Regions from separate parts of the Pseudogulbenkiania sp. AW2-16 genome, predicted to be linked through region 3. Evidence: riboswitches for the same ligand, from Rfam matches in the RefSeq annotation. Region 3 holds a riboswitch; each other region holds the start of a gene.
The links. A riboswitch is a leader RNA that binds a small molecule or an ion and turns the genes downstream of it on or off. The one in region 3 is predicted to bind glycine.

Region 1 (9,589 bases), 1.1 Mb from region 3:
CGTCGAGAATCCCGCCGTCGTCGTTCGTGAACAGGGCGTAGCGCTGCAGGCCGACCGGCAGGTCGATCACGTCGATCGGCACCAGCGTTTCCAGCGCGGCGGCGGCCTCGGCGCCGATCAGCTTGACCTGGCCCATGTGCGAGACGTCGAACAGCCCGGCGGCGGCACGGGTGTGCTGATGTTCCTTCAGGATGCCGAGCGGATACTGCACCGGCATCTCGTAGCCGGCGAACGGCACCATCTTGGCGCCCAGCTCGACGTGCAACGCGTAGAGCGGGGTGCGGGAAAGCGTTTCAGTGTGGCTCATGCTGAGCTCCTTGATTCTCAAACACGCGGCGACCTCGCCACCGCATGCGGATTTCTTCGTTGGGGCACCGGATGCCGCCTGCCTCGCCGGACGGCATGCTCAGCCAGCGGCGCACGGCGCCGACGTTGGCCGAAGCAGGGTCTCCGGACCCTCCGTTCCGTTACCGGCGGTACACCGGAAAGGCGGCGCACAACTGCGCCACCTGGGCGCGCACCGCGGCGATCACCTCCTCGTCGCCGAGGTGGTCGAGCACGTCGCAGATCAGCGTCGCGGTGCGTGCCGATTCGCGCTCGGTGAAGCCGCGCGTGGTGATCGCCGGCGAGCCGATGCGGATGCCGCTGGTGACGAACGGGCTTTGCGGGTCGTTCGGCACGGCGTTCTTGTTCACCGTGATGTGCGCCCGGCCCAGCGCCGCGTCGGCATCCTTGCCGGTGATGCCCTTGTTGATCAGCGACAGCAGGAACAGATGATCGTCAGTGCCGCCGGACACCACTTCGTAGCCGCGCTCCTGGAATACCGTGACCATGGCGCGGGCGTTGGCGATGACCCGTCGCTGATAGTCTGCGAATTCCGGCAGCAGCGCCTCTCTAAAAGCGACAGCTTTTGCCGCAATTACGTGCATCAGCGGGCCGCCCTGGATGCCGGGGAACACCAGCGAGCTAAACTTCTTCTCCAGCTCCGGGTTGCTCTTGGCCAGGATCAGGCCGCCGCGCGGGCCGCGCAGGGTCTTGTGGGTGGTGGTGGTGACGACGTCGGCAAACGGCAGCGGGTTCGGATAGAGCCCGGCGGCGACCAGGCCGGCCACGTGCGCCATGTCGACGAACAGGTACGCTCCCACCGAGTCGGCGATTTCACGGAAGCGGGCGAAGTCGAGCACGCGGGCGTAGGCGGAAAACCCGGCCACGATCATCTTCGGGCGGTGTTCTTCGGCCAACCTTTGCACTTCGTCGTAGTCGATCAGCCCGGTGTCCGGGTTGAGGCCGTACTGCACGGCGTTGTAGAGCTTGCCGGAGAAGTTGACCTTGGCGCCGTGGGTGAGGTGGCCGCCGTGCGCCAGGCTCATGCCGAGCACGGTGTCGTGCGGCTGCAGCAGCGCCATGTAGACCGCGGCGTTGGCCTGGCTGCCGGAGTGCGGCTGCACGTTGGCGTAGTCGGCGCCGAACAGCTGCTTGGCGCGGTCGATGGCGAGTTGCTCGACCACGTCGACGTGCTCGCAGCCGCCGTAGTAGCGCTTGCCAGGGTAGCCTTCGGCGTACTTGTTGGTGAGCACCGAGCCCTGCGCCTGCATCACGCGCGGACTGGTGTAGTTTTCGGAGGCGATGAGTTCGATGTGGTCTTCCTGGCGCTGGCGTTCCGCCTCCAGCGCGGCCCACAGTTCGTCGTCGAAGCCTTCGATGTGCATGTCTTGGGTATACATCTGCATTCTCCTCTGGCGCGGTTGCCGCCGGAGCGGCAACCGTCGGCCGGGCAGGGTCAGTTCGGGTAGTCCGACAGCGGCGGGCAGGAGCACACCAGGTTGCGGTCACCATGGACGTTGTCGACACGGCTCACCGGCGGCCAGTACTTGTTCGGCGCCGAGCGCGCCACGCCGTGCGGATACACCGCCTGCTCGCGCGAATAGGCGTGTCCCCATTCGCCCACCAGCTCGGCCGCCGTGTGCGGCGCGTGCTTGAGCGGGTTGTCGTGCGCATCCAGCGTGCCGGCCTCCACCGCGGCGATCTCGCCACGAATCGCGATCATCGCGTCGATGAAGCGATCCAGCTCGGCCTTCGACTCCGACTCGGTCGGCTCGATCATCAGCGTGCCGGCCACCGGGAAGCTCATGGTCGGGGCGTGGAAGCCGAAATCGATCAGACGCTTGGCCACGTCGTCCACGCTGATGCCGCTGGCGTCCTTCAGGGGGCGCAGGTCGACGATGCACTCGTGCGCCACGCGCCCGTTCGGCCCGGTGTAGAGGATCGGGTAATGCGGCGCGAGGCGGCTGGCGATGTAGTTGGCGTTGAGGATCGCCAGCTCGGTGGCGCGCTGCAGCCCTGCCGCCCCCATCAGCGTGATGTAGGTCCAGGTGATCGGCAGGATGCTGGCGCTGCCGAACGGCGCCGCCGACACCGCGCCGCCGCCGGCGAGCCCGCCCTGGCGATGGCCGGGCAGGAACGGCGCCAGATGCGCCTTGACGCCGATCGGACCGACACCCGGACCGCCACCACCGTGCGGAATGCAGAAGGTCTTGTGCAGGTTGAGGTGCGACACGTCGCCGCCGAAGCTGCCCGGCTGCGCCAGGCCCACCAGCGCGTTCATGTTGGCGCCGTCGATGTAGACCTGGCCGCCGTGCGCGTGCACCACGTCGCAAATCTCGCGCACGCGCTCTTCGAACACGCCGTGGGTGGACGGGTAGGTGATCATGATCGCGGCGAGATCATGGCTGTGCTGCGCCGCCTTCGCCTTCAGATCATCGACGTCGACGTTGCCGGCGTCGTCGCACTTGACCACCACCACCTGCATGCCGACCATCTGCGCCGAGGCCGGGTTGGTGCCGTGCGCCGAGGAGGGGATCAGGCACACGGTGCGCTGCCCCTCGCCACGGCTGGCGTGATAGGCGCGAATCGCCAACAGGCCCGCGTATTCGCCCTGCGAGCCGGCGTTCGGCTGCAGCGACACCGCGTCGTAGCCGGTCACCGCGCACAGCATCGCCTCCAGCTCCTGCGTCAGCGCACGGTAGCCCTCGGCCTGCTCGGCCGGCGCGAACGGGTGCAGCCCGGCGAACTCGGGCCAGGTGATCGGCAGCATCTCGCTGGTGGCGTTGAGCTTCATGGTGCAACTGCCCAGCGGGATCATGGTGCGATCCAGCGCCAGGTCCTTGTCGACCAGCGCGCGCAGGTAGCGCAGCATCTGCGTTTCCGAGTGATGGCTGTTGAACACCGGGTGGGTGAGGAAGGCGCTGCCGCGCTTGAGTTGCCCCGGCAGCGCATCCGGCGTGGCCGCCTCCAGCGCGGCAAAATCCGGCACCGGCTTGCCCTGGGCAAAGATCGCCCACAGCGTCGTCACGTCCTCGGCCGTGGTGGTCTCGTCCAGCGCGATACCGAGGCGCTGCGCGTCGATGACACGCAGGTTGATCGAGTAGGAGCGGGCGCCGGCATGCAGCGCAGCGGTCTGCGCGCCACTGTCGACGGTCAGCGTGTCGAAGCAGTACTCGGTCGGCACGCTGTAGCCGAGCTGGCGCAGGCCGGCCGCCAGGGTCACGGTCAGCCGGTGCACGCGCCGGGCGATGGTGCTCAGCCCCTGCGGGCCATGGTAAGCCGCGTACAGTCCGGCGATGTTGGCCAGCAGCACCTGCGCGGTGCAGATGTTGCTGGTCGCCTTCTCGCGGCGGATATGCTGTTCGCGCGTCTGCATCGCCAGCCGCAGGGCAGGGCGGCCGTGCGCGTCGATCGACACCCCGACCAGACGGCCCGGCATGCTGCGCTTGAAGGCGTCGCGGGTCGCCAGGTAGCCGGCGTGCGGGCCACCGAAGCCGAGCGGCACGCCAAAACGCTGCGTGGTGCCGATCGCCACGTCGGCGCCAAATTCGCCCGGCGGGGTCAGTAGCGTCAGCGCCAGCAAGTCGGCGGCCACCACCGCCAGAGCGCCCTTGGCATGCGTCGCGTCGATCACGCCCTGGTAATCGTGGATGTCGCCGAACGTGCCCGGGTACTGCAGCAGCACGCCAAAGCAGTTGACACCGGCCAGATCTCGGCGCGGGTCGCCCACCACCACCTCGATGCCGATCGGCTCAGCGCGGGTGCGGAGGATCTCGATCGTCTGCGGATGGCAGTCGGCCGCCACGAAAAACACCGGGCTCTTCGATTTGGCCAGACGCTGGCAGAAGGTCATCGCCTCGGCCGCCGCCGTGCCTTCATCCAGCATCGAGGCGTTGGCGATCTCCATGCCGGTGAGGTCGGCGACCATGGTCTGGAAGTTGAGCAGCGCCTCCAGGCGGCCCTGCGAAATCTCCGGCTGGTACGGGGTGTAGGCGGTGTACCAGTGCCGGGTTCTCCAGCACGTTGCGCTGGATCACCGGCGGGGTATGGGTGTCGTGGTAGCCCATGCCGATGAACGACTTGAACACCTTGTTGCGGCTGGCGATATCGGCCAGCTTTTGCACCGCCTCGGCTTCGGTGCAGCCCGCACCGAGGGCCAGCGGCTCGTGACGGCGAATCGCCGCCGGCACCACTTGCCGGATGAACTCGTCCAGCGAGCCGACATTCAGTTCAGCCAACATCTCGGCCTGTTCACCGGCATCCGGGCCGATGTGGCGGCGCACGAACAGCTCGCGCTGCGTGAGGGAATCAAACGTAGCCATGACCAATCCCCCTATGCGCCGATGTAGGCGTGGTAGCCGGCGGCATCCATCAGCCCGGCCAGTTGCTCCGGGTTGTCGATACGCATGCGGAAGAACCAGCCCGCGCTCTCCGCCGCCTCGTTCACCAGGCTCGGCTCGTCGGCCAGCGCGTCGTTGACGGACACGACGGTGCCATCCACCGGAATCTTGATCTCGCCGGCGGCCTTGACCGATTCGATGGTGGCGGCTTCCTCGCCCTGGGCGAAACGGTCGCCCTCCCGGGGCAGCGCCACGTAAACCAGGTCGCCCAGCAAGTTCTGGGCGTAGTCGGTGACGCCAACGGTGGCGCAGCCGTCCGCCTCCAGGCGCAGCCATTCGTGGGATTCGGTGTATTTGATGTCGCTCATTGCTCTCTCCTGACAGGGTTGCGTGAAGTGAAACGGGCCAACGCAAGCCTGGAGTACAACGGCGAAAGCAGGGGACGATCGGGGGATCGGCATCCGGACTTTAGCGGGGCATTCCAGGCGGCGTGAGCCTGATGCCCCCTCTGTCCATTTGCCTGAGAGATTACGGACCCGGACGGGAACGCTTTTCCTTCGGCGAGGCCTCGTGGGCCTACTCTCCAGAGAGCTAGTCGATGCGGCAGTCCTTTTGCCTGAGAGTTTCTGGGGCGATTCCCCTTCGGCGCCGCCACATGGCGGTCTCTCCTGTCACATCCCGATAGCTTGATGCCCAATCTAGAGGAGGGGTTCCGGGACTGTCAACAGCAAAACACCCGCGCCACCGAGGCCCGATACGCGGCACCCGTCGCGCACCGCCGCCGATAGCTGGCGCAAACCCAGACCAGACGGGCCTCTCGGCATCAAAGGCCCGGCCCGATACTTCAGCATTTGGCGAAGTACATATCTGAACATTGCTATTCAACACTCGCCCCGCAACAGCGGACATGGAGACGCGCGACCGTTCTCGAGGGGGGGCGACACTCACCGTCTGCCCAGGTAAAGACCATCGTGAAGACGAGCCGGGCATGAGGTTTCAGCGGCCCATGCATCACGTCAGGTGCGGACAATCCCGAACACCGGGACGGCCTCGTCGCCGTTCGAAAAATTGACACACTCGGGGAACGGAAAACCGGTGGTGCAGTCTACTCATTCGTCTGTCGAGAGAGCACCCTCGACTCAACTGGAAGGAACCCGATGGCCAAACCACCACGCACCAACCCGGTAGCCAAATTCGCACAACGTCTGCAGCGCTGTGCCACCTTTACAGACCGGAAGAAGCGAGCCAGGCAAGGCTATGCCAAGCATAAGAAACAGGCGGGAAGTTTTACTCTCCCGCCTTTTTTATTGACCTGAAATCTGGCGTCAGCCACGAGTCCAAAGTCCGACTCCACACGACTCCTGCCCGGCTTGTAATGCCTTGCCTTGCCAACATGGGCAAGGGGGATCTGCCATATCCGGACTTCAGATGTCAGCTATCAGGCCAGGCTGTAGCGCGCCTGAAAACCAACGCGACAAATCACTGCTCTTCACGTGATGTCGCCGATACCGCCTTCTTCAAACTTTCGTACAAATCTGGAAATTGTGTCTTGAGAAGACCGATGACCTCCATGTCCTCACGGTTGATGACGGCAAGGTCAACTTGCTCGATATGCACCAGGCGGAACAGTTCCCGCACCGGGCGCGGCATGTTTCGGCCCGACTCGTAGCGCGACCCTCCAGATTGAGTGACGCCGATCAGGCTCCAGAATTGCACCTGGTTCAGCCCTCGCTTCAGACGAACTTCGCGAGGATGAGGTAGGGCTTTGTGCGATGTCATCAGTGGGCTCCTGTTTATGGGTGCCGCAATGATAAATGGGGAGTGAGCAGTCTCACCTCAGGCAAATTGCAAATATTTGTTAACAAATATGCCATTTATTTAATAACACTCGCCGCAAACACCGTTTCTCGATCGTCCACGCGATACCAAATAAACCGGCCGCAGCGACCCCGAGCAAGCTCGCTGGGTGTAACAACGCGGTCTCAACGGCAGACCATCCTGGCAACAGGATGAATCAACAAGCGACAAGGCGACGTGTACGGCATGGCGGCGGCAAATAGGCACAGTCGCCAGGGAAAATACCGGGAGAACCGCTATCAGACGGCTCCGCCCGATACGGAGAGGGCACGGCTCCTGCCGGGTTTGGCGTGAGGGGCCAAACCCTTGGATGCCCCCCCCTGAGGCCGGGCCGTTCAATGAGCGGACTCAGTCGCTGGCACGGGTGGGATGAAATTCTCAACCCACTCCTGGAAGGCTTCGGCCGGCATCGGCTTGGCGATGAAGTAGCCCTGAGCGTAGTCGCATCCCAGTCGGGACAGTTGCTCCCAGTGCTCCTGGGTTTCAATGCCTTCGGCCACGGTTTTGCGGCCCAGATCACGTACGAGATCGATGGTGGAGCGCACGATCATCGCCGAGTCTTTGCTGCGGGTCATGTTCGCCACGAATGACTGGTCGATCTTGATATAGTCCACCGGCAACTTCTGCAGATAGTTCAATGAAGAATAGCCAGTGCCAAAATCGTCGATATAGAGCGGAATGCCCCCAGCGTGCAGGCTATGTAGAATACCAAGCGCCAATTCGGGATCTTCCATGACGGAACTCTCGGTGATTTCCACCTCCAGCCAGCCAGGTCCAATCCCACGGGCAGCCTGCCACAGGCGGATCTTGTCCAACAGACTCTCATCATGCAGACTGCGTGCCGACAGGTTGACGGCAATGGGAACGGCGCAGCCTCGGGCATGCCAGCTTTGCAACAAATCAAGCGTGGCACCAATGACCCACTCCGTCAGTGGGCGAATCAGGCCGGTATGCTCAGCCAAACCAATGAACATGGCGGGTGCCAGCAGGCCAAGCCGCGAATGGTGCCAACGCACCAGCGCTTCAGCGCCACTCACCCGGCCCGTGGCAAACTCGACCTTGGGCTGCAGGTATACGCGCAGTTCTCCTCCTTCGATAGCCCGCCGCAACTCGCCCACCATGACCAGACGGTCAGCCTGAGCATGGGCCTCTCCAGGGTCGAATACCACGTGGCTCAGACCACGCTTCTTGGCCTGATTGACGGCCTTGTCCATGCGACGCAGCAGATCGTGTGTCGTTGTGCCATGTTCTGGAAACAGGGCAATGCCGGTCTTCGCGCTAACGTCCAAAGCGATGTCGGCCACAGGAAAAGCGCGCGCCAACTCAAGTTCCACGGCTTCGACGGCAGTCAATGCCGCCTGGGCGTCACTGCAGGGCAGGAGCACCGCGAATTCGTCGCCACGTATCCGTGCCACGAGGGCAGTGGCAGGCACGCATCCCTGTAGTCGAAAACCGAAATCACACAGGATCTGGTCGCCGTAGACAAAGCCCAATGCATCATTGATCTCGCTGAGTCGCTCAATATTGAGTTGCAGCGTGGCAAGCGGTTGCGCCTCTTGCATGCTGGTTCTGAGGGCGGCTGAAAGCGCCTCCTCGAACTGCAGCGCATTGGGCAGCCCGGTCAGCGGATCGTGCCGCATCAAGTGATGCATGGCCGCCTGGGTGCGCTTCTGCTCGACATGGTTCCGCAAAGTGGCAATGCCAAACGCCAGATCTTCGCTCGACTCGGTGAGCAGCGCGATTTCGTCAGCACCAAAGGTGTCTGCCTCGGCATCGTAGATGGTCAAGGCGCCGATCACCCGGTTTCCCACGCGCAGAGGGCAGGCCAGTCCTGCCGTCGTGCCGTTTAATAGATCGCCCGGCCACCGGCTATGTGGATCGCTCCCCATATCGCGCACCAATTGCACTTTACCTGTGCGCATCGCCATAGGAGACACGCTCTGGCCACGTTCATCGCCAGCTCCGCCGAGACGCAATTGCGCCAGTGCCGCGAGGCCGCCGGGGTAACCCGCTTCGGCCATCGGCCGCAACCGCGTGTGGTCCTCCTTGTCGCCATACCAGACCACTGCCATGTCATAGCCACCATCGACGACAATGGCGCGGCACATGGAATCGAGCAAGGCCTGTTCCTCATCGGCCCGCAGCATGGCATGATTGCCCGCGCTGAGCGTCCGGAGGGCTCGCGTGACATGCTCAAGCTCGTGCACCCGATGTTCCAACTCGACATTCAGCGTCCGAATTCTTTCTTCGGCCAACTTGCGCTCCGTGATGTCCGTTCCTAGCACGTAATAGCCGACAATCTGGCCGCCTGCATCGTACTTGGGCAGGTAGCGGATGGTCTGCCACACCCCGGGGAAAGGCTGCCAGTCGTAGCCCTGTGCCTCACCCTGGAGAACCTTGCCGATGAGGGGCTCAGCGATGGCATAACGCGCTTCCCCGAGAATCGCTTTAACTTCACATCCGGTGATATCAGTCATACCGGGAGCAAAGCGCTCCCGGTATTGGTCGTTGACATAGACATACCGCTGCTGTGCATCCACATAGGCGATCAGGGCAGGTACCGAGCTGATGACATTGCGCAAATGGTCCTGGCTGTCATGCCACTGAGCGGTACGTTCCCGCACATGCGACTCCAGCAGGGCATTTTGCGCTCGGATAATCTGCTCGGCATGGCGCTCGGCCGAGACGTCCCGGAAGACCAGAACAACGCCATGCAATGCCCCCTCCGCATTCCGGATAGGTGCCGCACTGTCGGCAATCGGACACTCGCTGCCATCTCGTGCGATCAGCGAGGTGTGCTTGGCCAGCGCCTGGGTTTTCCCCGTTGCCAGTACTGCGGCAACCGGATCCGCGGCTGGCTCACGGGTCTCTTCGTTGATGATGCGAAACACATCCTCCACCGGTCTGCCCACGGCGAGCGAGGCCGGCCAACCGGTTAGCTGCTCGGCCACCAGGTTCATCCGGCTAATGCGACCATCGATATCCGTGGCCAGGACGGCATCGCCGATCGAATCCAGCGTCGTCCTCAGGCTCTCCTCGCTGTCAGCCAGGGCACGCTGGCTCGTTGC
Region 2 (9,589 bases), 2.0 Mb from region 3:
GATGCTGTCGGAATTCTCCCCAGCCCGGCACCGTGGACGGCTCATGGGTCTGACCCTCATTGCTTGGTACGCCGGTTTTATGTTCGCCTTCGTCGTGGGCTATCTGCTGAACCAGCATACGGACCTCGGCTGGCGAAACATTCTCGGCACGAGCACGTTCATCGCGGTGGCGTTGTTCCTCGGCCGACTTGGCATGCCCGAATCGCCGCGCTGGCTGTGGAGCAAGGGCCGTACGGAGCAGGCGCGCTCCGTGGCGCGTCGGTATATGGGAAGTGCCTCCGACTTGGCCGACATTGAGAAGGAGGTGGCCCACTCGGGCGGAGGCTTCCGGAAGCTGTTCTCCCGTCAGTATTGGCGGTCCACGCTGTTCGTGTCGCTGTTCTTTTTCTGTGTCGTCACGCCGTACTTCGCGATCGCCACGTTCGCCGACAGCGTGTTGCAGAAATTCGGTCTCGGCGGCGGTCTGGCCGGTGGTGTCGGGCTGTCTGCGGTGGCGTTGGCCGGCAGTGTGGCCACGGTCCTGTTGATCGACAAGGCGGGCCGCCGTGTGCTCACGGTGCCGCCGCAGTGGATCATCACCGTGCTTCTCGTGATTCTCGGCTTGTGGACAGATGCGCCGGGGATGGCCGTGCTGGGCCTGTTCCTCGCGTTTTCGTTCTTTAACGCAGGCTGCGGTACGCTGACCTGTATCTACCCGGGCGAAGTATTCCCGACCGAGATACGCGGGGTCGGGACGGGCTTTGCCGCCGCCTTCAGCCGGATCGGGGCCGGCCTCGGTACGTTCCTGATGCCCTGGGCCATGAGCAATCTCGGCCCCTCGGTGACCATTCTGATCGCTGCCGGCATCGCCGCTGTCGGTGCCGGCGTGTCGCAATGGCTGGCCCCCGAAACCAAGGGCAAGAGCCTCAGCGAAACGGCCTCGGGGTTTTCGCACTAGCATCAGCAGGAGTTGTCGGCAAAGCGTGGTTCGGGGCAGCGGGAAACTTTCCGGAAGGACGGGATGTCCTTTCGGCATGTGCGTGTCCTCTCGGAACACCTTTTATCGTTTGGTCCGCCGGTCGGAGTGTAAGGAATAGCCTCCCGGCGCGACTAAAAGGGGAAGGGAGGTCCTGATCATGAAACGTCGACAATTTCTGCGCTGCCTGAGCGGGGGGGCGTTGCGCTGCTCGCGATGCATCGCACCGCCCGCGCCGCCACCTCCGCGCTCGCTCCCCGGATGGTGACGGTGATCAAGTTCTCGGATGCGGGAACGCCGCTCGGCCCGGTTACCCTGCCGCTGGTGCAGAAGGACGCCGAATGGCGGCGCGTGCTGTCGCCCTTGGCGTATGCCGTGACGCGCCGGCAAGGCACCGAGCCCCCGTTTTCCATTCATGGCTACGACCGGCACGATGCCGGGGTCTACCGTTGTGTCTGTTGCGGCAACGCCCTGTTCAGTTCCCGGACCAAGTATGACTCGCACACCGGCTGGCCCAGTTTCTGGCAACCGATTGCCGCGCAGAACATCGCCACGCACAGCGACGTGACGCTCGGCATGGTGCGCACCGAGGTGCTCTGTGCCCTGTGCGAGGCGCACCTGGGTCACGTGTTCGACGATGGCCCGCCGCCGACCGGGCTGCGCTACTGCATGAATACCGTGGCGCTGCGTTTCGTTCCGCTGGCCAAGGCATCCTGAAAGCGGAGGTGGTGCGATGTTATTGCTGATGCTTTCCTACCTTGGCGGTGTGCTGACCATCTTCAGCCCGTGTGTGCTGCCGGTGATCCCGTTCGTGTTCGCCCGTGCCGACCAGCCGTTCCGGCGCGCCGGCCTGCCGATCCTGCTCGGCATGGCGCTCACCTTCGCCGGCGTGGCCACGCTCGCCGCGGTCGGCGGCAGCTGGGTGGTGGCGGCCAATCAATACGGTCGTATCGCGGCGCTGGTGCTGATGGCACTGCTCGGGCTGACCCTGCTGCTGCCGGCGCTGGCCGAGCGCGTGATGCGGCCGCTGGTACGGCTGGGCGGACAATTGCAGCAGCAGGCCGAGCACCAGGGCAGCGTCAAGGGTGCGCTGTTGCTGGGCGTGGCGATCGGCTTTCTGTGGGCGCCGTGCGCCGGGCCGATCCTGGGGCTGGTGCTGGCCGGCGCCGCGCTGAACGGTGCCAACGCGCACACGGCGCTGCTGCTGTTGGCCTTTGCCGCCGGCGCCGGCACCTCGCTGGCCGGGGCGCTGTTCGCCGGCAGCCGTCTCTTCCGGCTGATGAAGCGCGGACTGGGGGCCGAGGAGTGGATCCGGCGCGGGCTCGGCGTCGCGGTACTGGCCGGGGTGACGGCGATCGCGCTCGGGCTGGACACCCAATATCTCGCAAAAATCTCCTACGCCAGCACCGCCGGCACCGAGCAGGCGCTGATCAACACGCTGTCGGCTCGCGCGAGGCCGCCTGCCGTGCCTGCGCCGAACGCCGGCGTGATGCCGGTGGCGGGCACGCTCAAACTGGCGGATGAAGGGCCTGCGCCGGCGCTCACCGGGGCCACGCGCTGGCTCAATTCGCCGCCGTTGAGCCTGGCAGCGTTGCGCGGCAAGGTGGTGCTGGTGGATTTCTGGACCTACTCCTGCATCAACTGCCTGCGCACCTTGCCCTACCTGAAGTCGTGGTGGGACAACTATCAACGCCAGGGCCTGGTGATCATCGGCGTGCACGCCCCGGAGTTCGCCTTCGAGCGCGACGAGGGCAATGTGCGCAAAGCCATCCGCGACCTCGGCATCCCTTACCCGGTGGCGATGGACAACGATTTCTCCATCTGGAACGCCTACCACAACCAGTACTGGCCGGCGCACTACCTGATCGATGCCCAGGGCCGGGTACGCGACCACACCTTCGGCGAGGGCGACTACGCCCACACCGAAGCGGCGATCCGCCAGTTGCTGGCGGAGGCCCACTCCAAGGTGTCCGGCCCGATGGCCCGGGTGCTGCCGTTGCCCGCCCAGGGCGTGATGGCGGCCGGTGGTGGCGACGTCAATGTCTCGCCGGAAACCTATATCGGCAGTGAACGCGCCGAGCATTTCGCTTCGCCCGAGCGCTTCCGGCCGGATCGTGTCGCCCTGTATTCGGTGCCGCCTGCTCCAGTGCTCAACCAATGGGGGCTCGCTGGCCGCTGGAAGGTGGGGGGCGAATCGGCCACGTTGGCGCGCCCGCAGGGGGCCATCGTCTATCGCTTCCGCGGCCGCGACCTGCATCTGGTGCTGGGTAATCCGCACTGGCTCGCCGGTGCGCTTCCGCGTCACGCTCGATGGTGCGGCACCGGGAGCCGACCACGGTGCCGACGTCGGTGCTGACGGCAGCGGTACAGTCGACGGCAACCGGCTGTACCAGCTGGTGCGTCAGCAGGCAGGTGCACGGGAACGCACCTTCCAGATCGAGTTTCTCGACGCCGGGGTGCAGGCGTTCGCGTTTACCTTCGGCTAAACGGCGCTGACAAAACCGGTGCCACGTTCCTGGCCGGGCGGGCGCTGGCAGAAAACGCGACTTGGCCGACGTTTTTGCGACGCTACGGTACACGTCGTGCGGCAAAAGCTTGCTGGGTGAACCTAAGGATTCGCACGCGGGCAACGACGCCAGCAGGGTTTTGCCGGCGGCGCCCGGCGTCACGTTCCCATCCCACTTGCTGAGGAGGAAGACCATGATTCGCATCCGTACCCTGTTGTTGGTGCTGTCGGTCGGCTGCGGGCTGCTGGCGCCGGCTCGTGCCCAGACCGTGCCTGCCTTTGCCGGCGTGCCTCTCCCCGAGCACGGCAGCCAGGTCGCCGTGCTCGCCGGTGGCTGTTTCTGGGGTGTCGACGCGGTGTTCAAGCACGTCAAGGGCGTCACCAGCGTGGTCTCGGGCTACTCGGGCGGCAGCGCCGCCAGCGCCCGGTACGAGACCGTCAGTAGCGGGACCACCGGCCACGCCGAATCGGTGAAGATCACCTACGACCCCGCCAAGGTCTCGTACGGCCAGCTGTTGCAGGTGTTCTTCGCGGTGGCGCACGACCCGACCGAGCTGAACCGCCAGGGGCCGGATCACGGCACGCAGTACCGCTCGGCGATATTCTATGCCGACGCCGGCCAGAAACAGGTGGCGCAGGCCTATATTGCGCAGCTGGACAAGGCGCGCGTGTTCGGCCAACCCATCGTCACCCAGGTAGTGCCGCTCAAGGCGTTCTATCCGGCCGAGGGTTACCACCAAAACTTCCTGGCGCTGCACCCGGACAACCCTTACATCGTGATCAACGATCTGCCCAAGCTCGACGCCCTGCACCGCGCGTTTCCGGCGCTGTATCGCTGAGCCGGACCAGACAAAAAAGAACCCCCGGCGAGCGGGGGAAGAGACGTCAGAGGAAGGGTGCCGAGGGCACGCGGTCAGCATTCCACGATGTTGACCGGCACCTCGACAATGTTCACGGCCAGGCCGCCGCGGGCGGTTTCCTTGTACTTGGTGCTCATGTCGCGGCCGGTGTCGCGCATGGTCTTGATGACGCGGTCGAGCGAGACGAAGTGCTGGCCGTCGCCGCGCAGCGCCATGCGCACGGCGTTGATGGCCTTGACCGAGGCCATGGCGTTGCGTTCGATGCAGGGCACCTGCACCAGGCCGCCCACCGGGTCGCAAGTCAGGCCGAGGTTGTGTTCCATGCCGATCTCGGCGGCGTTTTCCACCTGCTCCGGGGTGCCACCCATCACTTCGGCCAACCCGCCCGCCGCCATCGAACAGGCCGAGCCGACTTCGCCCTGGCAGCCGACTTCCGCCCCCGAGATCGAGGCGTTGAGCTTGAACAGGATGCCGATGGCGCCGGCCGTCAAGAGGAAGCGCACCACGCCGTCTTCATTGGCGCCGGGCACGAAGCGGGAATAGTAGTGCAGCACCGCCGGCACGATGCCGGCCGCGCCGTTGGTCGGCGCGGTCACCACGCGGCCGCCGCCGGCGTTCTCTTCGTTTACCGCCAGCGCGTAGAGGTTGACCCAGTCGATCACCGTGAGCGGGTCGCGCAGGCTGGCCTCGGGCGCCGCCAGCAGCTTGCGGTGCATATCGGCGGCGCGGCGCTTGACCTTCATGCCGCCGGGCAGGATGCCTTCGTGGGCGCAGCCGCGCTTCACGCACGCCTGCATCACGTGCCAGATGTTGAGCAGACCGGCGCGCACTTCTTCCTCGCTGCGCCAGGCCAGTTCGTTCTCCAGCATGATCTGGCTGATCGGCTTGCCGTGTTCCTTGCACAGCGCCAGCAGCTCGGCGGCGTTGTTGAAGGGATGGCGCAGCTCGGTGGCGCCGGGCGGCACGAAGCCGGCCTCCACCGCCGCCTCGTCCACCACGAAGCCACCACCTACCGAGTAGTAGGCGCGCTTGTCGAGCACGTTGCCGGCGTCGTCGCGGGCCTCGAAGGTCATGCCGTTGGGGTGGAAGGGCAGCGACTTGCGCTTGTGCAGCACCAGGTGCTCCGGCTCGGTGAACACCACTTCGTGCTGGCCGAGCAGCGACAGCCGTTTGTTGCTGCGGATTGCTGCCACCATGGCCGGCACCGCGTCGGTGTCGACTTCGTCCGGCAGTTCGCCCTGCAGGCCGAGCAGTACCGCCACGTCCGAGCCGTGGCCCTTGCCGGTGGCGCCGAGCGAGCCGAACAGTTCGCTGCGCACGCTGGCCACTCGTTCCAGCAGGCCGTCCTTCTCCAGCCGGGCGACGAACTGACGCGCGGCGCGCATTGGCCCCACGGTGTGCGAACTGGACGGGCCGATACCGATCTTGAACAGGTCAAAGACGCTGATTGCCATGGTTGCTTCTCTTGCTACGGCACCCCGCTAGGCGGGGGCCTGATGAATTCGGGAGACAACCCCCGGCCGTTTCCGGCCGGGGTAAAACTCGATCAAGGGTCACGATCCTGCCACGTTTCCGAGAGGGCTGTTGGCATTGTCCTCATCGCAGGATGGGGAATCCATCGATGATGGGTTCCTCTGAATTGCCCCCATCCTGCGGCGTGCGCGACCGATCGTGAGGCGGGTTCTTAGCCGCGGTACACCGGGAAAGCTGCGCACAGCTCGGCCACCTGATGCTTGACGCGCTCGATCACCGCCGGGTTCTCGATATCGTCGAGAATGTCGCAGATCCAGCCTGCCACGCGCTCCACTTCGGCTTCCTTGAAGCCGCGCGTGGTGACGGCCGGGGTGCCGATGCGGATGCCGCTGGTGACGAACGGGCTTTGCGGGTCGTTCGGCACGGCGTTCTTGTTGACGGTGATGTGCGCCGCGCCCAGTGCCGCGTCGGCTGCCTTGCCGGTCAGCCCCTGGCTGATCAGCGACAGCAGGAACAGGTGGTCGTCCGTCTTGTTGGACACCACGCTGTAACCGCGGTTCTGGAACACCGTGACCATGGCGCGGGCGTTGGCGATGACCTGTTGCTGGTAGGCCTTGAACTCGGGCTGCTGCGCCTCGAGGAAGGCCACCGCCTTGGCGGCGATGACGTGCATCAGCGGGCCGCCCTGGATGCCGGGGAACACCAGCGAGCTGAACTTCTTCTCCAGCTCCGGGTTGCTCTTGCACAGGATCAGGCCGCCGCGCGGGCCGCGGAGGGTCTTGTGGGTGGTGGTGGTGACGACGTCGGCGAACGGCACCGGGTTCGGGTACAGGCCGGCGGCGACCAGGCCGGCGACGTGCGCCATGTCGACGAACAGGTAGGCGCCGACGCTGTCGGCGATCTGGCGGAAGCGGGCGAAGTCGAGCACCAGGGAGTAAGCCGAGAAGCCGGCCACGATCATCTTCGGCTTGTGTTCTTCGGCCAACCTTTGCACTTCGTCGTAGTCGATCTCGCCGGTGTCCGGGTTGAGGCCGTACTGCACCGCGTGGTAGATCTTGCCGGAGAAGTTGACCTTGGCGCCGTGGGTGAGATGGCCGCCGTGCGCCGGGCTCATGCCCAGCACGGTGTCGTGCGGTTCCAAGAGCGCCATGTAGACGGCGGCGTTGGCCTGCGAGCCGGAGTGCGGCTGCACGTTGGCGTAGTCGGCGCCGAACAGCTGCTTGGCGCGGTCGATGGCGAGCTGCTCGACCACGTCGACGTGTTCGCAGCCGCCGTAGTAGCGCTTGCCGGGGTAGCCTTCGGCGTACTTGTTGGTGAGTTGCGAGCCCTGCGCCTGCATCACGCGCGGGCTGGTGTAGTTTTCGGAGGCGATCAGCTCGATGTGATCTTCCTGGCGCTGGCGCTCGGCCTCCAGCGCGTTCCACAGGGCGTCGTCGAAGCCGGCAATCTGCATATCCTGGGTAAACATGTGCTGTCCTTGTTGTTGCAGGGCCGGCGGCCAATGGCGGCCGCCGCGTGCCCGGTCGTTGGTGTCGACCTGTGGCCCGCACGGGCGAGGGAAGGGGTAAAGGGCGGGTGCAACGGCACGGACGCGGGTCCCCATCCGACACAGGTCAGATGACGCCCCCTCTGTCCTTTTGCCTGAGAGATTACGGCGGGGTGACGGGCACCCGGCCATGCTTCCTTCGGCGAGGCCTCACGGGCCTACTCTCCAGAGAGCCGAACGACATTGCGGTTCTTTTGCCTGAGAGTTTCTGGGGCGATACCCCTTCGGCGCCACCGCTCAAGGTGGTCTCTCCCGCAATGTTTGACGCGGCTGGTGCCGAATCTAGAGATGCCGCCGCAGCCTGTCAACGTGATTCGTCACGCGCCGGCGGCGGCACGGACGCGGCGCAGCGGGCAGGGTGTCGGCGGTGCCCGCCGACACGGGGAGCCGGCGGGGAGAATAGTCGCTTTGGTGACGAAACTGGTCGGCTGTTGAGCTGCCGAGCCGCTACCGCCGGGCCGATGCGCACCGGCCCTGCTCGGGGCCGGTGTCGGGTCGATGCAACACTTCCGGCGCGTGCCGGCAGGCTCATGCCGGCGCGGCTGCCACGGTGGCTGAGGCGGCGCTCAGCGTCGGGTAGAGCCGCACCACCTCGCCGATGATCAGCAAGGCTGGCGGACGCACGCCGGCCGCCGCGATGCGTGCCGGCAGGGTGGCCAGGTCGGCGCTGACGATGCGCTGCTGCGGCGTGGTGGCGCGCTCGATCACGGCGGCGGGGGTGGTGCCGGGGCGGCCGTGGCGCATCAGCTCGGCACAGATGCGCGCCGCTTCGGCCAGGCCCATGTAGATCACCAGGGTTTCCTCGGCGCCGGTGTGGCGCGTCCACTCGAGTTCGTCTTCGCCGTCGCGGCGGTGGCCGGTGACGAAGCTCACGCCTTGGGCGTGGTCGCGGTGGGTGAGCGGGATCAGCCCGCGCGCCGCGGCACCGCAGGCGGCGGTGATGCCGGGGATCACTTCGCACGGAATGCCGGCCTCGGCCAGCGCCTGGACCTCTTCGCCGCCGCGGCCGAACAGGAACGGGTCGCCGCCCTTGAGGCGCGCCACGCGCCGGCCCTGGCGTGCCTGGCGGATCAGCAGGGCGTTGATCTCGCCCTGCGGCAAGGTGTGGCGGCTGGCTTCCTTGCCGACGTCAATGCGCCAGGCCGAGGGCGACGCCAGTGCCAGCACGGCGGGGTCGACCAGGTGGTCGTACAGCACCACCTCGGCTCGTTGCAACCGGGCCAGTCCCTTGACCGTGATGAGTTCCGGATCGCCCGGTCCGGCGCCGATCAGGCAGACCGTGCCGGGGGGAAGTCGTCGTTGGCGGAGGCGGTCTGAGCGGCGCTGGTGGCCGCTGTCGAGAGGGGGGAGAGGCGGGGTGGTTCATGCGGACTCCTGCAGCAAGGCGATGACAATGGCGCAAGTGTAGGAATGGCGCGGCCGGGAAATCGTTGATTCGCATCAATGTCGTAAACATGTATCGCCCATACAGTTTACCCCAGGCACCGGGTGTTTCCGGTGATATGTGATAGGAGGCCGTATGAGCGCCAGCTTCACCAAGTCGACCGCCCGCAATATTTTCTATGGTGGGGCGGTGTTTTTCTTTCTGTTGTTTCTTGCATTGACGTTCGATACCACCCAGGCGCTGCCCAAGCGCGACAACCGCGTCAACCTGACCGAGCAGGTCGCACGCGGCAAGAACATCTGGGAGACGCGCAACTGTATCGGCTGCCACACCCTGTTGGGTGAGGGCGCCTACTTTGCGCCGGAACTGGGCAACGTCTACCAGCGCCGCGGACCGGAGTTCATCAAGGCCTGGATCAAGGGTCAGCCGACCGGCGCCCCGGGTCGTCGCCAGATGCCGCAGTTCCATCTGACCGACGGCGAACTGGACGACCTGGTCGCCTTCCTCAAGTACAGCTCCGAGATCAATACCAACAACTGGCCGCCCAACATCGAAGGCTAAGGCTGCCGAGCGGGATGAATTCTTGTCAGATTTAGGGAGATTCGCATGAGTACCTCGACCACGGCGGTTCTCGACACCCCTCGGGGTGTGGAGGAACACGCCGCCACCCGGCTGAAATACCGCTCGCAGGCGGTAGCCAAGCCTTACTTCATTGCCGCCATCGGGCTGTTCTTCGGCCAGATCGTGTTCGGCCTGATCATGGGCCTGCAGTACGTGATCGGTGATTTCCTGTTCCCGGAAATTCCGTTCAACGTGGCGCGCATGGTGCACACCAACCTGTTGATCGTGTGGCTGCTGTTCGGCT
Region 3 (9,589 bases):
GCCAGCACGTTGAGCATCAGCGGCTGCTCGATCAGGCGCCGGCCGAACGCGCGGCGATGGCGGCAATGGTGCACCGCCTGCGCCAGCACCTGGCGCATCATGCCGGCGCTGCCCAGCAGGCAGTCGAAGCGGGTGTGCCCGCCCATTTCCAGGATGAGCGGCACGCCCCGCCCCTCCTCGCCCAGTAGCACGGCGTAGGCGGCGTCGAACTCGACCTCGGCCGAGGCGTTGGAACGGTTGCCGAGCTTGTCCTTGAGGCGCAGCAGGCGCACCGCGTTGCGCGTGCCGTCGGGCAGCCAGCGCGGCAGGAAGAAGCAGGACAGGCCGCCCGGCGCCTGCGCCAACACCAGGTGGGCGTCGCTCTGCGGCACCGAGAAGAACCACTTGTGACCGCTGAGGCGGTAGCTGCCGTCCGCACACGGCTCGGCACGCGTGGTATTGGTCCGGACGTCGGAGCCGCCCTGCTTCTCGGTCATGCCCATGCCGACCAGGCCGCCGTGCTTCTGCGCGAGCGGCAGGTCGCGTTCGTCGTAGTCGTGGCTGCACAGCGTCGGCAGCCAGTCCAGCGTCAGGCCGGCGTGCTGCGACAGCACCGGGATGGCGCCGAAGGTCATGGTGGTGGGGCACAGCGTGCCGGCCTCGACCTGGGCCTGCAGCAGGAAGGCGGCGGCGCGCGCCACATGGGCGCCAGTGCCGGGGCTCCTCCCACGGCGCGCAATGCAGGCCACGCTCGACGATGCCGCGCATCAGCATGTGCCAGGCGGGGTGGAACTCCACCTCGTCGAGCCGAAAGCCCTGAGCGTCGAAGCCGTGCAGCAAGGGGGGATAGCGATTGGCGAGCCGACCCAGCTCGAAGCTGTCACGCCGCCCCAGCAGCGCGCCGCAGTCGAACAGCGGCTCGCGCGCCCACGCCGCGCCCTCGCGCACCACCCCTTCCTGCAAGGCGACATCGCTGCTGAACAGGTTGTAGTCGACCAGAGGCGGCGGCTGGTTCAAGACTTCGCGGGCTGACGGGGGCATGCAGATTCTCCTGGCGGAGCACGCTGGCCGAGGGTGCGCCGGCCACCATGTCCTTTTGCAGCCTAGACCCGCCACCCGCCCCCGGCAAGCAGCAGACCGGCAAACAAAAACGGCTCCCCGCGATGGGGAGCCGTTTGCCGTCAAAGGTTGGCCGAAGCGGTGCGACACACCGGCTGCGACAGCGCCTGACGCTTACTCGTACTCTTCGACCGACGGGCAGCTGCACACCAGGTTGCGGTCGCCGTAAACGTCGTCAATGCGGTTCACGCTCGGCCAGAACTTGTTGTCCAGCACGTACGGCAGCGGGAAGAAGGCCTCGTCGCGGCTGTACGGACGGTCCCAGTCGGCGGCGATGTCGGCCTTGCTGTGCGGCGCATTCACCAGCGGATTGTTGTTGAGCGGCCAGACGCCGTTCTGCACCTTGTCGATTTCCTGGCGGATGGCCACCATCGCGGCGATGAAGTGGTCCAGCTCGGCCTTGGATTCCGACTCGGTCGGCTCGATCATCAGCGTGCCCGCCACCGGGAAGCTCATGGTCGGGGCGTGGAAGCCGTAGTCCATCAGACGCTTGGCCACGTCCACCTCGGTGATGCCGGACGCCGCCTTGAGCGGACGCAGGTCGATGATGCACTCGTGCGCCACGCGACCGTTGCGGCCGGTGTACAGCACCGGGTAGTGCGCCGACAGGTTCTTCATCAGGTAGTTGGCGTTCAACAGCGCCATCTCGGTGGCGTGCTTCATGCCTTCCGCGCCCATCATGCGGATGTACATGAAGGAGATCGGCAGGATCGACGCGGAACCGAACGGTGCCGCGGCAACCGCGCTCTGGCCGGCCACGGCGCCCGGTACTTCGGACACCACGTGGTTGGCCATGAACGGCGCCAGGTGCGACTTCATGCCGATCGGACCCATGCCCGGGCCGCCGCCGCCGTGCGGGATGCAGAAGGTCTTGTGCAGGTTCATGTGCAGCACGTCGGCGCCGATGTCGGCCGGGCGGGTCAGACCCACCTGCGCGTTCATGTTGGCGCCGTCCATGTACACCTGGCCACCGGCCGCGTGCACGATCTCGCAGATTTCCTTGATGCCTTCCTCGAACACGCCGTGGGTGGACGGGTAGGTGATCATCAGCGCGCCCAGGTTGGCCGCATGCTGCTCGGCCTTGGCACGGAGATCGGCCATGTCCACGTTGCCGTTGTCGTCGGTCTTCACCACCACCACCTGCATGCCCAGCATCTGCGCGGTAGCCGGGTTGGTGCCGTGCGCGGATTGCGGGATCAGGCAGACGTTACGGTGCGCTTCACCACGGCTGGCGTGGAAGCGGCGGATCGCCAGGATACCGGCGTATTCGCCCTGCGCGCCGGAGTTCGGCTGCATCGAGATAGCGTCGAAGCCGGTGATGGCCAGCAGCTGCTGTTGCAGCGCCTCGATCATTTCCAGATAGCCGGCGGCCTGATCGCGCGGGGCGAACGGGTGCATGTTGGCGAATTCCGGCCAGGTGATCGGGATCATCTCGCTGGTGGCGTTGAGCTTCATGGTGCAGCTGCCGAGGCTGATCATGGAGTGGTTCATCGCCAGGTCGCGGTTTTCCAGCTTCTTGAGATAGCGCAGCATCTCGTGTTCGCTGTGGTGGGTGTTGAACACCGGGTGCGACAGGATGGCGGATTCGCGCTTGAGCCCAGCCGGAATGGCGTCGGCAGCGACGGCATCCAGTGCGGCAACGTCGGCCGGCTTGCCGGTGAAGATCTCGATCAGCTGAGCCAGGTCGGCTTCGCTGGCGGCTTCGTGGAAAGCCACGCCCAGCACGCCGTTGCCGGCGTCGCGCAGGTTGATGCCGGCAGCCAGCGCGGCGGCGTACACCTTGGCCGCATCGGCGCCCAAGTCGACCTGCACGGTGTCGTAGAAGCGGTCGAACACCAGCTTGCCACCAGCCGCCTTCACCGCGTGGGCGAAGATGGCCGCCAGGCGATGGATGCGCGCGGCGATGCGCTTCACGCCCTCGGCGCCGTGGTACACGGCGTACATGCCGGCGATGTTGGCCAGCAGCACCTGCGAGGTACAAATATTGGAGTTGGCCTTCTCGCGGCGGATATGCTGCTCGCGGGTCTGCAGCGCCATGCGCAGCGCGGTCTTGCCCTTGGCATCGACCGACACGCCGATGATGCGGCCCGGAGCGGAGCGCTTCATCTCGTCCTTGAACGCGAAGTAGGCGGCGTGCGGGCCGCCGAAGCCCATCGGCACGCCAAAGCGCTGGGTGTTGCCCACCGCCACGTCGGCGCCCATTTCGCCCGGCGACTTCAGCGCCACCAGCGCCATCACGTCGGCCGCAACGATGGCCAGCGCGCCCTTGGCCTTGACCGCGGCGATGTACGGGGTCAGGTCCAACAGTTCGCCGGATTCGCCCGGGTACTGGAACAGCGCGCCGAAGTAGTCGCCGTTGCCGGCCTCTTCCGGATGGCCCAGCACCAGTTCGAAGCCGAAGTACTCGGCACGGGTCTTCATCACGTCCAGCGTCTGCGGCAGCACGCGACTGTCGACGAAGAACTGCTCGGACTTGGACTTGGACACGCGGCGCGCCATAGCCATGGCTTCGGCGGCGGCAGTGGCTTCGTCCAGCAGCGAGGCGTTGGCGATTTCCAGCCCGGTGAGATCGATGATCATCTGCTGGAAATTCAACAGCGCTTCCAGGCGGCCCTGGGCGATTTCGGCCTGGTACGGGGTATAGGCGGTGTACCAGCCCGGGTTTTCCAGCACGTTGCGCAGGATCACGCCCGGGGTGAGCACCGGGTAGTAACCCAGGCCGATGAAGGATTTGTTCACCACGTTCTTGCTGGCGACCGCTTTCAGGTCGGCCAGCGCGTCGGCTTCACGCTGCGCCGGCGGCAGGTCCAGCGCGCGGTTGAAGCGGATGTTGGCCGGTACGGTCTGGGCCACCAGGTCCTCGAAGGAGCCGGCGCCGACGTAGGCCAGCATCTCGGCCTTCTCGGTCTCGCACGGGCCGATATGGCGTTCGATGAATTCGTTGTGGTTAAACAGGGTAGAGAGTGTCATGTTGCAAGTATCCGGATGCAAGAGGACTATGGGCCGGCGCCGCCGGCCCCATAAAACAAAAGCCTCGCGCCCTGGGACGCGAGGCCGGTTCGGCTCGATCAGGCGCCGATTTCCTGGGCGTACTGTTCGGCGTTGAGCAGCTTGTCGAGGTCGGCGACATTGCTCGGCTTGACCTTGAAGAACCAGCCCTGGCCGTACGGCTCGCTGTTGGCCAGTTCCGGCGCGGCTTCCAGTTCACCGTTCACGGCCACCACTTCGCCTTCGATCGGCGCGTACACGTCGGAAGCGGCCTTCACCGACTCCACCACGCCAGCCTGTTCGCCGTCACCCAGCACGGCACCCACTTTCGGCAGCTCGACGAACACGATGTCGCCCAGCAGTTCCTGGGCATGTTCGGTAATGCCCACGGTCACGGTGCCGTCTGCTTCCAGGCGCAGCCATTCGTGGCTGGATACGTATTTCAATTCGGCGGGGATTTGGCTCATTACTGCATCTCCAATGTAGAAAAGGTTGATGACGGGGCCTTGCCGCCCCGTCCGGAAGCGGGCCTGGCCCGCCTCCACTCAGTCCGGATACTCGGCTTAATTAAAGACTTTTTTGCCGTTGCGAACAAACGGCATCTTGACCACGCGCACCTCGGTCAGCGTGCCGCGCAGATCGACCTGGGCGGTCTCGCCGGTCGCAGCCGGTACGCGGGCGATGGCGATGGAATGCTTCAGCGTCGGCGAGAAAGTGCCGCTGGTGATGACGCCTTCGCCGGCGCCCTCGACCACCACCTTCTGCCCCTCGCGCAGCACGCCGCGCCCTTCCAGCACCAGGCCGACCTGCTTCATCGCGACGCCGGCGGCTTTCTGCGCTTCCAGCGCCTGACGGCCGATGAAGTCGCGCTCGGCCGGTTCCCAGGCGATGGTCCAGCCCATCCCGGCCGCCAGCGGCGACACGGTCTCGTCCATGTCGTGGCCGTACAGGTTCATGCCGGCTTCGAGACGCAGCGTGTCGCGCGCGCCCAAACCGATCGGCGCCACGCCGGCCGCCAGCAATTCGCGGAAGAAGGCCGGCGCCTCGGTGGCCGGCACCATGATTTCCAGGCCGTCTTCGCCGGTATAGCCGGTTCGCGCAAAGAACCAGTCGCCTGCAGGCAAGCCCTGGAAGATTTTCAGAGATTTAATAGCGTCTGCCAGCGTCGGCTTCACCGAGCACACTTTGGCAATGGCGTTGGGGCCTTGCACGGCCAGCATGGCCAGATCGCGACGCACCTTCAGCGTCACATCGAAACCGGCTTTCTGCTGCTCCATCCAGGCCAGGTCCTTGTCGGTGGTACCGGCGTTGACCACCATGCGGTAGCCGTACGAAGTCAGATAGACGATCAGGTCGTCCACCACGCCGCCGTCGGCGTTGAGCATGCCGGAATACAGTGCCTTGCCCTCGAAGCCCAGCTTGGCGACGTCGTTAGCGATCAGCTTCTGCAGCCAGGCCTTGGCGTCCGCACCGGTGATGTCGATCACGGTCATGTGGGAGACATCGAACATGCCGGCGTCGCTGCGCACCTGCTCGTGCTCTTTCAGCTGCGAGCCATAATGGATGGGCATTTCCCAGCCGGCAAAATCGACCATCTTGGCGCCGGCGGCGAGGTGTTCGTCAAACAGGGGGGTACGTTTCGGGGCCGTCATGCGGAGTCCTTCAGGGTGCGTTCATCCTTCTATACACCCCTCTGTCCCTACACCTGAGATTTTCCGACTGGTGCAGCACCAGCCGTTAGCCCCTTCGGTGGGCGCCTGGAACCAGGCGCCGCTCTCCAGATTCGGCGGGCCGCCCATGGAACGACGGCCCGATCCTCGCAGTCCTTTTGCCTGAGCGATTGCGGGTGCACTTGCGCCTTCGGCGGCGGCCGGCTTGCGCGGCCACTCTCTCCTGCTAGATGGGGCAAGATTATCGGCGCTGGCCGCCGGTCTGGCAAGCCGCACGCGGCTGCATGCCGCGATTATGTAGGCGCAGCGCCACGTTACTTCCCCACACAATAACCAACAGCAGCCCTTCCCCGACCAAGTTGGCCGAAGCCCGGCTCACACCGTCACCGGCCCGGCCGGCACCTTGTCCAATGACCAATGCCCGCGCGCCCAGGCCCACAACTCGGCCAGGCTGCCGCATTCGTTCGGCGGCACATGCCCGAGACGCTGCAACGCACGGCGCAGCTCCGCTGCCGCTGCCGCCGGGGCAATCGCCGGCGCCAGCGTCTGCTTGGACAGCTTCTCGCCGGCCGCGTTGACCATCAGCGGCAAGTGGCAGTAACTCGGGGTAGACACTCCCAGCGCCCGCTGCACGGCGATCTGGCGCGGCGTCGACACCAAGAGGTCGGCGCCGCGCACGATATCGGTGACGCCCTGCGCGGCATCGTCCACCACCACCGCCAGCTGGTAGGCCCAGAAGCCGTCGGCACGCAGCAGCACGAAATCGCCAATGTCGCGCTCCAGATCCTGGCGGTACTCGCCCTGCAAGCGATCGACGAACACCGTCTCGCCCGGTGCCACGCGTAGCCGCCAGGCACGGCCGGCGCGCCCCGCCACGCAGCCGTTGCGGCAGGTTCCCGGGTAGACGTAGCCGTCCACCCCGCGGCGGGCGTGTGCCGCGATCTCCTTGCGCGTACAGCCACAGGCGTACGCCAGTGCCATCGCGGGCCAACTGGTCCAGCGCGGCGCGGTACAGCTCGTGGCGCCGGCTCTGGTATTCCACAGCGCCATCCCACTCGAAACCCAGCGCCTCGAGCGTCTGCAGGATGGCCGAAGCAGCGCCGGCCACCTCGCGCGGCGGGTCGAGGTCCTCCATGCGCAACAGCCAGACGCCGCCGCGCGTGCGCGCCTCCAGATAGCTGCCGACGGCGGTGGTCAACGAACCGGCATGCAATAAACCGGTCGGACTGGGGGCAAAACGGCCACGATAGGGCAAGGAGGGAGCGAAGCCAGACATCATCGGAAAACAGCCGGGAAAATCAAATGATGGCAAAATTGGCTAGACTGTTGAGTGTCAGCGCCCAAATCGCCAAAGGAAAATGCAATGGCCTACGTTGTAACCGAAGCTTGTATCAAATGCAAATACACCGACTGCGTCGATGTCTGTCCGGTCGACTGCTTCCATGAAGGCCCCAATTTCCTCGCCATCGACCCGGACGAATGCATCGATTGCACCCTGTGCGTCGCCGAGTGCCCGGTCGAAGCGATCTACGCCGAAGAAGACGTGCCGGCCGACCAGTTGCATTTCATCGAGATCAACGACCGGCTGTCCAAGGTCTGGCCGGTGATCGCCGCCAAGAAGGACCCCCTGCCGGATCACGAAGACTGGGCCAAGGTCACCGGCAAGACCCAGTATCTGGAAGAATAATTAAGGGGCCATCAGGCAAAACCCTGCTGGCGTTATTGCACTCGCATGCGAATCCTTCGCCGGACAAATCCCTGCGTGCCAATCTTTGAATTGGCTCAGCGATGGATTTACACGCAGAGATTGGCCCGGCAAGCCCTCGCCATCCTGCCTGTACGGTGCACACACCACGACCAGTGCCCATAGCCGTGATCGCGGGGACGGCAAGCGGCTCGGCTCACGCTAGCGGCAGCCGCACCTCGAAGCAGGCGCCCCCGCCCTCGCGGTTGCCCGCACACACGCTGCCGTGCAGTTCCTCCACCACTTTCTTGACGATGGCGAGCCCCAGCCCGGTTCCCCCGGAGCGCGTGGTAAAGAACGGTTCGAACACCCGCTCCAGCAACTCGTCGCCCAGCCCCGGGCCCTCGTCGACCACGCATAGCCGCACTGCGCCGCCCTCCAGCCGGGCGCCCAGCTCCACGCACTGGCCTTCTACGGAAAAGTGCAGCGCGTTCTCCAGCAGATTGACCAGGATTCCCACCAGCGCCTTGCGATCTCCCGCCACCCGCACCGGCTCGCCCAGCGCAAAGTCACAGTCCAGCCGCACCGCCCGCGCGGCGTAATGAGGCTGCACCACGGCACGGACTTCTTCCAGCAACCCGGCCACGTCCAGCAGCTCGAGCTCGCTCACCTGCCCCCTGACGAAGCTCAGCATGTTCTGGATCAGCCCTTCCAGCGCCTTCAACCGGGCCAGGCTCTTGTCGATGAAGCGCTCTCGCTCCGCCTCGCCCAGACTCGGCTGGCGCAGGTTGGCGGTGTAGAGCATGGCGGTCGCCAGCGGGGTACGCAGCTGATGCGCCAGCGACGCCGCCATGCTGCCCATCGAGGCCAGTTTCTGCTGCTGCGCCAGCTCGCTCGAGAGCTGGTGCAGGTGCGTGACGTCGTGCAGCAGCACGATCTGCCCGCCCAATTCCGGCAGGTCCTGGTACTGCAGCGTGATGCGGCGCGGTGGCTGCTCGCCACAACGCGGTAACAAGAAGGTGTTATCAATGTCGGTCGGCTGGAAGCCGGCCAGCACCTCCGGCCATGACCGTCCCCGCACCGACGCCCCCAGCATCGCCTCGGCGGCGGAGTTTTCAGTCTGCACCCGACCATCGACCAGCAACTCAACCACGCCGGCCGGCAGCGCCTCCAGCAACATGCCGAGCCGCTCGGCCAACGCCGCGTTATTCGAGAGTTGACGCCTAAGCTCGTTATTGGCCTCGTCCAGTTGCGCATTCAGCACATTGACCTGCCCCTGCAGCTGGTTGTAGGCATCGATCAATTGGCCGGAAACGGCATTGAACTGGGCAAACGCCTGCTCCAGTGTTTGCTGGTCGTGCAAGTTTGAAACAGTTTTTGTCATTCACCACAACACATTTGTAAAAACTGATTAATCAGTATGATAATTATCCAAACCGGTTAAGCCAATCTGGGGTACATTTGCCGTAATGGACGGAGCCAGTGGCCCCCGACACCCCTAATAACGGGCGTATCGACACTCCAAACGATACTCCCAAAAAACATGATGCAGCGGAGGTTTCCGTGTCAGAACTTCTTAAAAAGATTGATGCCCGCACCAAGCTCGCCGGCACCAACAAGCTCGAAATCCTGTTGTTCTCCCTCGGAGAAGATCAACGAACCGGGCGCAAGGAAGTTTTCGGGATTAACGTCTTCAAGGTGCGCGAGGTCATGCGCACACCTGAAATCACCTCCGCGCCAGAAATGCCGTCTTCCGTGGAAGGCATGGTCAGCCTGCGTGGCGCACTCGTGCCCATCATCGATCTGGCCAAGTACGCCGGCATCGTCACCGAGAAGAAACCCGAAATCATGATCGTGACCGAATATAACGGTCACACCCAGGGGTTCCTGGTCGAGGCCGTCGACACCATCCTGCGGCTCGACTGGTCGGCCATGCGCGTGCCACCGGAAATGATCACCAACCGCATGGGCGGGCTAGTCACTGCCGTAACCGAGCTCAACAACACCCTGGTCATGATGATGGACGTCGAGAAAGTCCTGGCCGAGACCTCGCTCACCGACGACGCCCATCACTTCCTGAACATCGAGCCGATCAAGGAAGAGCGCATGATCTTCTTCGCCGACGACTCGGTCGTCGCGCGCAAACAGA

Region 1: another riboswitch for glycine. It lies ahead of gcvH (glycine cleavage system protein GcvH); the one in region 3 lies ahead of gcvT (glycine cleavage system aminomethyltransferase GcvT).
Region 2: another riboswitch for glycine. It lies ahead of glyA (serine hydroxymethyltransferase); the one in region 3 lies ahead of gcvT (glycine cleavage system aminomethyltransferase GcvT).

Annotation. Positions count from the first base shown of each region.
Region 1 covers NZ_CP157668.1:3,035,562-3,045,150, reverse strand. Annotated here, with positions in the region: gene gcvT (glycine cleavage system aminomethyltransferase GcvT) at 1-307, opposite strand, end outside; gene glyA (serine hydroxymethyltransferase) at 468-1,724, opposite strand; partial or broken gene gcvP (aminomethyl-transferring glycine dehydrogenase) at 1,781-4,646, opposite strand; gene gcvH (glycine cleavage system protein GcvH) at 4,658-5,032, opposite strand; glycine riboswitch at 5,259-5,345, opposite strand; gene ABKF58_RS14905 (DUF7230 family protein) at 5,822-5,980, shown strand; gene ABKF58_RS14900 (helix-turn-helix domain-containing protein) at 6,144-6,443, opposite strand; gene ABKF58_RS14895 (EAL domain-containing protein) at 6,857-9,589, opposite strand, start outside.
Region 2 covers NZ_CP157668.1:3,921,848-3,931,436, reverse strand. Annotated here, with positions in the region: gene ABKF58_RS18915 (MFS transporter) at 1-937, shown strand, start outside; gene msrB (peptide-methionine (R)-S-oxide reductase MsrB) at 1,172-1,672, shown strand; gene ABKF58_RS18905 (cytochrome c biogenesis protein DipZ) at 1,689-3,311, shown strand; gene ABKF58_RS18900 (hypothetical protein) at 3,244-3,441, shown strand; gene msrA (peptide-methionine (S)-S-oxide reductase MsrA) at 3,656-4,300, shown strand; gene ABKF58_RS18890 (L-serine ammonia-lyase) at 4,375-5,775, opposite strand; gene glyA (serine hydroxymethyltransferase) at 6,006-7,262, opposite strand; glycine riboswitch at 7,517-7,605, opposite strand; gene cobA (uroporphyrinogen-III C-methyltransferase) at 7,869-8,609, opposite strand; gene ABKF58_RS18875 (c-type cytochrome) at 8,860-9,285, shown strand; gene ABKF58_RS18870 (cbb3-type cytochrome c oxidase subunit I) at 9,331-9,589, shown strand, end outside.
Region 3 covers NZ_CP157668.1:1,953,472-1,963,060, reverse strand. Annotated here, with positions in the region: gene ABKF58_RS09590 (isovaleryl-CoA dehydrogenase) at 1-680, opposite strand, end outside; partial or broken gene ABKF58_RS09585 (DNA alkylation response protein) at 763-1,020, opposite strand; gene gcvP (aminomethyl-transferring glycine dehydrogenase) at 1,213-4,068, opposite strand; gene gcvH (glycine cleavage system protein GcvH) at 4,167-4,553, opposite strand; gene gcvT (glycine cleavage system aminomethyltransferase GcvT) at 4,650-5,738, opposite strand; glycine riboswitch at 5,770-5,877, opposite strand; glycine riboswitch at 5,897-5,992, opposite strand; partial or broken gene gluQRS (tRNA glutamyl-Q(34) synthetase GluQRS) at 6,132-7,035, opposite strand; gene fdxA (ferredoxin FdxA) at 7,120-7,443, shown strand; gene ABKF58_RS09555 (sensor histidine kinase) at 7,658-8,803, opposite strand; gene ABKF58_RS09550 (chemotaxis protein) at 9,004-9,589, shown strand, end outside.